2 regions of the Streptomyces sp. DG2A-72 genome follow, and region 1 is predicted to be linked to the other one. Evidence: riboswitches for the same ligand, from Rfam matches in the RefSeq annotation. Region 1 holds a riboswitch; the other holds the start of a gene.

What was found. A riboswitch is a leader RNA that binds a small molecule or an ion and turns the genes downstream of it on or off. The one in region 1 is predicted to bind cyclic di-AMP.
Region 2: it holds a riboswitch for cyclic di-AMP, as region 1 does, so the genes downstream of both, QQY66_RS37785 (M23 family metallopeptidase) here and QQY66_RS43515 (LysM peptidoglycan-binding domain-containing M23 family metallopeptidase) in region 1, are expected to answer to the same signal.

The regions. Positions count from the first base shown of each region.
Region 1 covers NZ_JASTLC010000001.1:9,170,295-9,173,495, forward strand. Annotated here, with positions in the region: gene QQY66_RS43510 (alpha-galactosidase) at 1-713, shown strand, start outside; cyclic di-AMP (ydaO/yuaA leader) riboswitch at 1,009-1,173, shown strand; gene QQY66_RS43515 (LysM peptidoglycan-binding domain-containing M23 family metallopeptidase) at 1,178-2,143, shown strand; partial or broken gene QQY66_RS43520 (branched-chain amino acid transporter permease) at 2,232-2,560, opposite strand; gene QQY66_RS43525 (AzlC family ABC transporter permease) at 2,553-3,092, opposite strand; gene QQY66_RS43530 (hypothetical protein) at 3,076-3,201, shown strand, end outside.
Region 2 covers NZ_JASTLC010000001.1:7,952,641-7,955,841, reverse strand. Annotated here, with positions in the region: gene QQY66_RS37790 (GntR family transcriptional regulator) at 1-204, opposite strand, end outside; gene QQY66_RS37785 (M23 family metallopeptidase) at 406-1,164, opposite strand; cyclic di-AMP (ydaO/yuaA leader) riboswitch at 1,178-1,344, opposite strand; gene QQY66_RS37780 (pitrilysin family protein) at 1,558-2,946, opposite strand; gene QQY66_RS37775 (pitrilysin family protein) at 2,943-3,201, opposite strand, start outside.

The DNA of each region.
Region 1 (3,201 bases):
GCTGGCCGGGAGAGGCGTATCCGCAGCGGTTGTGGGTCGACCATGTGCGTGCGCTGTACGGGCTGTTGGACCGGCTGCGGGACGCGCACCCCGGAGTCGCCTTCGAGTCCTGCTCGGGCGGCGGCGGCCGGATCGACCTCGGGGTCATGAGCCGTACGGATCAGGTGTGGACCTCGGACAACACCGACCCGCTCGACCGGCTCGCCATCCAGCACGGCTTCAGCCAGATCCACCCGGCACGGGTCATGGCCGCGTGGGTCACCGACAGCCCCAACGTCCAGCTCAACGGCCGGGTCAGCTCGCTGCGCTTCCGGTTCGTGAGCGCCATGGCCGGGGTGCTCGGGGTCGGCGGTGACCTCACCGAGTGGACGGACGACGAGCTGGCCGAGGCCCGGAAGTGGGTGGGTCTGTACAAGGAGATCCGGCCCCTGGTGCAGCGCGGCGACCTGTATCGGCTGCGGCCCCCGCAGGGCGGGCTGAGTGCGGTGCAGTACGTGCTCGGCGACGAGACCGTCGTCCTCGCCTGGCTCGAGGCGCAGCGTTACGGCGAGCCCGTTCCGGCGCTGCGACTGCGCGGCCTCGACCCGACAGCGTCGTATGAATGCCGCGAAACGGGCGAAGTTCACCGGGGTGCGGTCCTGCTGCATCACGGATTGCGCACAGGGCTACGCGGTGACCTCGATGCGGCAGTTCTCCGGCTGCGTCGCATCTGAGCGATCTGTCCGAATTAGGATCTTCATTCCAACTCGCTCTGGGATAAAGCCTCCTGGGGGGAGCTGCGTGAGCAGCGTCATATTCGTGACCGAGCGTTGTCCGCCATGTTCACGTAATTCACGTGTTTTTCCAGGGGATTGAATCCGTCGGCGGGGGTGGAATTCACGGAGGGTGACTGGGTTTTCTCACAAGGGATCAAGAGAAACGCACAGCCATGGAACCTCTTGCTTGTCCCTTTGCGTCTTGGTCGCTTACGTTCGCCACCAATCCGGACGGACGCCCAATCCTGCCGCCGCCCGGAGACCGCTCAACTCACCCGTGAACGGCAGGAGCGGGGGACCCACAGGTACAACCGCCTGTTCCGGTCTCCGGAACGGCTAGGGGTTAAGCCGCCACCGCGCGGCCGGACATCTCCAGTCCGCACCCGACAGCTCACCTCGTAGGCGCCGGAGAGGAATTCGCCATGCCCGCGAAGGGTAAGCACCGCCGTCCCAAGAGCCAGCGCTTCACCCGCTCGATCGTCGTCGCCGGAACCGGTGGCGCCGCGCTCGCCCTGCCGCTCCTGGGGGCCACCGGAGCGCATGCCGCTCCCGCCAAGTCGGTTTCGGAAAAGGCCGTTCAGTCGGTTCCGAAGACCGAAAAGAAGGCCGCCGAGAAGACCGCCGCCGCGAAGAGTTCGGGTGTGCGGACCTATTCGGTGCGGGCCGGTGACTACCTTTCGAAGATCGCCGACGAGCAGAATGTCAGCGGTGGCTGGCAGAAGCTCTACGCGGACAACCGTGAGGCCGTCGGCTCGGACCCGTCGATGATCCACCCCGGCCTGAAGCTCTCGATCGGCAAGAAGGCCGCGACCGGTTCTTCCAAGCCGTCGTCCTCTTCGTCGGATTCGTCTCCTTCATCCTCTTCTTCGAAGAAGTCGTCCGGGTCTTCTGATTCATCTGGTTCGTCTGCTTCGGGTTCGTCGAAGTCGTCCTCGAACACGGCGACCACCCAGTCCTCCGACACCACGAGTACGGCCGGCGGCTTCACCCTCCCTGTGGCCGGTGCCAGGGTCGGTACCCCGTACCGCATGTCGGGCAGCATGTGGTCCAGTGGCTACCACACCGGCGTCGACTTCGTCGTCCCGACCGGCACCTCGCTCAAGTCCGTGGGTGCGGGCACGGTCGTCTCCGCGGGCTGGGGCGGCGCGTACGGCAACCAGGTCGTTGTCAAGCTGGCCGACGGCTACTACGCGCAGTACGCCCACCTGTCCTCGCTCTCCGTCTCCAACGGACAGACCGTGACCGAGGGCCAGCAGATAGGCCTCTCCGGCGCGACCGGCAACGTGACCGGCCCGCACCTGCACTTCGAGATCCGCACCACCCCGGACTACGGCTCGGACGTCGACCCCGTCGCCTACCTCCGCTCGAAGGGTGTCTCCGTCAGCTGACACCCGGCGCCTGAAGCGTCCCCCACGCCACCGAAGGCCGGACCCCGATCCCCGGGTCCGGCCTTCGGTGTTGGCTGTGCGGACCCCCTCAGTGCGCGAAGACCGTACTGGCCAGGACCACTGGACAGCGGTGCCGCCGAGGATGCTCAGCAGGGCGTTGCGACACCACTGGTGCAGGCCGACGGTGACGGCCAGGGCTGCCGACGGGGGGATCGCGCGCGTGTCGGTGAGGGGCACCTCGCGCAGGCAGTGGACGACCAGGATCACCATGACGCCGGCGGGCATACGGGCGCTGAGGTACTGGACGGTCGTACTGGCGCGCAGCGGGGCGAGGGCGGCGAAGGGGAGGGTGCGCAGGGCTCGGGTGACGGCGGCGGTGACGAGGACGGCGGCTATGGCGTAGGGGGTGTCAGGCATGGCGTGCCCTCTTGCCGGTCGTGCAGCGGCGGGCCGGCAGTTCTGCGGTGAACAGGGCGAAGGCGGCGAGGAGCAGTTGGCCCGGGAAGAGGAGCCGCGCGGCCACGGCGCTGAGGAGGGCGAGCGCCGGCGTGGGCAGGTCGTCGCGCAGCTCCCGGAGAGCATCGAGGGCGAGCACGGTGAACAGGGTGGTCAGAGCGAAGTCCAGGCCGGTGACCCCCTCCGGGAAGAGGGAGCCGAGCAGGGCTCGGGCGGTTGCGCTTCCGGCCCAGTACAGGTGCATGAGGAACTGCAGCCACAGGATGCGCCGGCCGGCCCAGGACCGGGCCTCCTCCCCGGCGGTCAGGGCGTACGTCTCGTCGCTGAGTGCGAAGGTGCCGTACGCGGTGCAGGGGGAGGAGAGCGCGTAGAAGACGTGCCGGACGTTCACCATGAAGGCCGTCGTGGCGATGGACGCCAGGGGAGCGGCCGCGGTGGCCAGGCCGATCAGCAGGAACTCGAACGATCCGCCGTAGATGAGCGCCGCGGACATCGACCCCGAGGCGCTGAGGCGCGGGCTGGAAGTGCTCATCGACATCGAGACCTACGCCCGGGACCGCAAGATGTTCGAGGAGTTCGAGTCCACCGTGGCCGTCGCCGAC
Region 2 (3,201 bases), 1.2 Mb from region 1:
TTCCGCGACGCACGCGCCCGCGTGCCGCCGGGTCACCACGAATCCCTCGGCCTCCAGCGTGCGCAGGGCCTCACGGACGGGGACGCGCGAGACGCCGTAGCGGCGCGCCAGGAGTTCCTCGGTGAGCCGGCTGCCGCGCTCGTAGACACCGGCGACGATGTCGTCCCGGATCGCCGTGCATACCGAGTGCGCCGGAATACGCATGACCGACCTCCGCTTTAATCCCCGTGAAACGTCGACGATTGACGCGTGTTCAGTGACTCTATGGCAATGAGCCGGAATTTCCGATGGCGGACCGGAATCCATGGATATTTTTTGGACAGCCGGGGGTATGAAAGGCCGAAAGCCCCGGCTCGGGGAGCCGGGGCCTGGGGAGGCGGAGCCTGGGGGCTCAGACGTCTGTCGTCAGACGTTCACGCCGTGCGAGCGCAGGTAGGCGACGGGGTCGATGTCGGAGCCGTACTCCGCGGTCGTACGGGCCTCGAAGTGCAGATGCGCCCCGGTGACGTTGCCGGTCGCGCCGGAGAGGCCTATCTGCTGGCCCGGGGTGACGCTCTGGCCCACCGAGACGCCGATGGACGACAGGTGGCCGTACTGGGTGTACGTGCCGTCGTTCATCTTGATCACGACCTGGTTGCCGTACGAGCCCTCCCAGCCCGCCTCGACGACGGTGCCGCGGCCGACCGCGTGGACGGAGGTGCCGCTGGCGGCGTGGAAGTCGACGCCGGTGTGGCTGCCGGAGGACCACAGGGAGCCGCCGGCGCCATAGCCGGTGGAGACGTACGAGCCGGTGATCGGCAGGACGTAGCTGTTGAGGCGCTTGCGCTCGGCCTCGCGAGCGGCGCGCTCCTTGGCCTCGCGGGCCTTCTGCGCCCGCTCCGCCGCGGCCTTCTTCTTGGCCTCGGCGGCCTTCTTCGCGGCGGCGGCTTCTTCGGCGGCCTGCTGCTGGGCGGCGGCCTGCTCTGCGATCTGGTCGGCGGCGGCGCTGCTGAGGACCGGGATCAGGCCGGTCGTCTCGGCCGCCGGCTCGGCGGCGAGTGCGGGGGCGGCCAGGGTGCCGATGACGCCGGTGGTGGTGAGGGCCGCGACGCCCGCCGCGCGAGCGGTGGTGCGCTGGATACGGCTGGGACGGCGGTGCTTCCCGGTGGCGCGGGTGAACGCCATGTAGTGGCTGGTCCTTTCCTTCCTTCTCGCCTACCGGGTTAGCTGACGGGTTCGGAGCAGGAAGGTCTCCTACGGACCCCCTCGCGGCACGCGCGGGCGTCCGATTCACCCCAGGGACTGCACATGTGGGTCCCCGGCTCCCCTGGCTCGCGCCGTCTGGGGACTCGGCGATGACTGTCCGGTGCCGCGGGTGCGGCGCAGTGCCTGACGGACAGCCCGGAAGACGCTAAACGGGACATCTTTCAATCCCCAAACGGATCACGGCTTTTGTAGCGCATGCCACAGGCCAGACAGGCAACCTCTCCCGTAATTCGGACATAAGGGAGCCCCGGTGACGCTTCCGTCACCGGGGCTCCCCGCGCGCGTAACCCGAGGGTTCGCCTCTCCGCGGCCCTACTCGGCGGACACGACGGTGACTTGACCGATGCCGAGGGCCTCCACCGGCTCCTTGATCTGCGCCGCGTCGCCCACGAGCACCGTCACCAGACGGTCCACCGGGAAGGCGCGTACGGCAGCCGCGGTGGCCTCGACGGTGCCGGTCGCGGCGAGCTCCTGGTACAGCGTGGCCTGGTAGTCGTCCGGCAGGTACTGCTCCACCTGGTCGGCCAGCGTGCTGGCGACGGCCGCGGCGGTCTCGTACTTCAGCGGCGCCACACCGACCAGGTTCTGCACGGCGACATCGCGCTCGGCGTCGGTGAGCCCGTCGGCGGCGAGTGTCCGCAGCACCGTCCACAGGTCCTGCAGGGCGGGACCGGTGTTCGGGGTGTCGACGGAGCCGCTGATGGCGAGCATCCCGGCGCCCGAGCCGTCCGGGGCGGACCTGAGGACCTGCCCGAACGCCCGCACTCCGTAGGTGTAGCCCTTCTCCTCGCGCAGGACGCGGTCCAGCCGCGAGGTGAGGGTGCCGCCGAGGCAGTACGTGCCGAGCACCTGGGCGGGCCACACGCGGTCGTGCCGGTCGACACCGACGCGGCCGATGAGCAGCTGCGTCTGGACGGCACCGGGGCGGTCCACGATGACGACGCGGCCGGTGTCGTCGGCGCTCACCGGCGGCACCGGGCGCGGCTGCGCGGGTGAGCCGGTCCAGGCGCCGATCGTCTCGCCGAGCAGCGCGTCCAGGTCGATGCCGGTGAGGTCGCCGACGACCACGGCGGTGGCCGTGGCGGGACGCACGTGCTTCTCGTAGAAGGCACGGACGGCCGCGGAGTCGATGTTCTCGACCGTGTCCTCGGTGCCCTGGCGCGGACGCGACATGCGCGAGTCCGCCGGGAACAGCTCCTTGGACAGCTCCTTGGCGGCCCGGCGGGAGGGGTTGGCCAGCTCGTGCGGGATCTCGTCGAGGCGGTTGCGGACGAGCCGTTCGACCTCGCTGTCCGCGAAGGCGGGCGCCCTGAGGGCGTCGGCGAGCAGGCCGAGCGCCTTGGACAGCCGCGAGGCCGGGACCTCCAGGCTGAGCCGGACGCCGGGGTGGTCGGCGTGCGAGTCGAGGGTGGCTCCGCAGCGCTCCAGCTCGGCGGCGAACTCCTCTGCGGAGTACTTGTCGGTGCCCTCGGAGAAGGCCCGCGCCATGATCGTGGCGACACCGTCGAGGCCGGCCGGTTCGGCCTCCAGCGGTGCGTCCAGGAGCACCTCCACGGCGACGACCTGCTGGCCGGGGCGGTGGCAGCGCAGGACCGTGACGCCGTTGTCGAGGGTCCCGCGCGTGGGGGCCGGAAACGCCCACGGCCTGGCCTCGCCGGCCCGGGGCTCGGGGTGGAATTCCATAGCGGCGAGCTCGGTCACTTGGCCGCCTCCTCGTTCTCGTCGGTGGCTTCCACGGTCGCCGCGGACTCCAGGTCTTCGGTGGGTTCCTCGACGGTCTCCGTGGGGACGGTCGGCTCGTACACGAGCACCGCGCGGTTGTCGGGCCGCAGGCGCGCCTTGGCAACCTCCTGGACCTCTTCGGCGGTCACCTCGAGCACCCGCCCGACGGCGGTGAGGGCGAGCTGCGGGTCGCCGAACAGGACGGCGTACCGGCACAGTTCGTCGGCGCGGCCC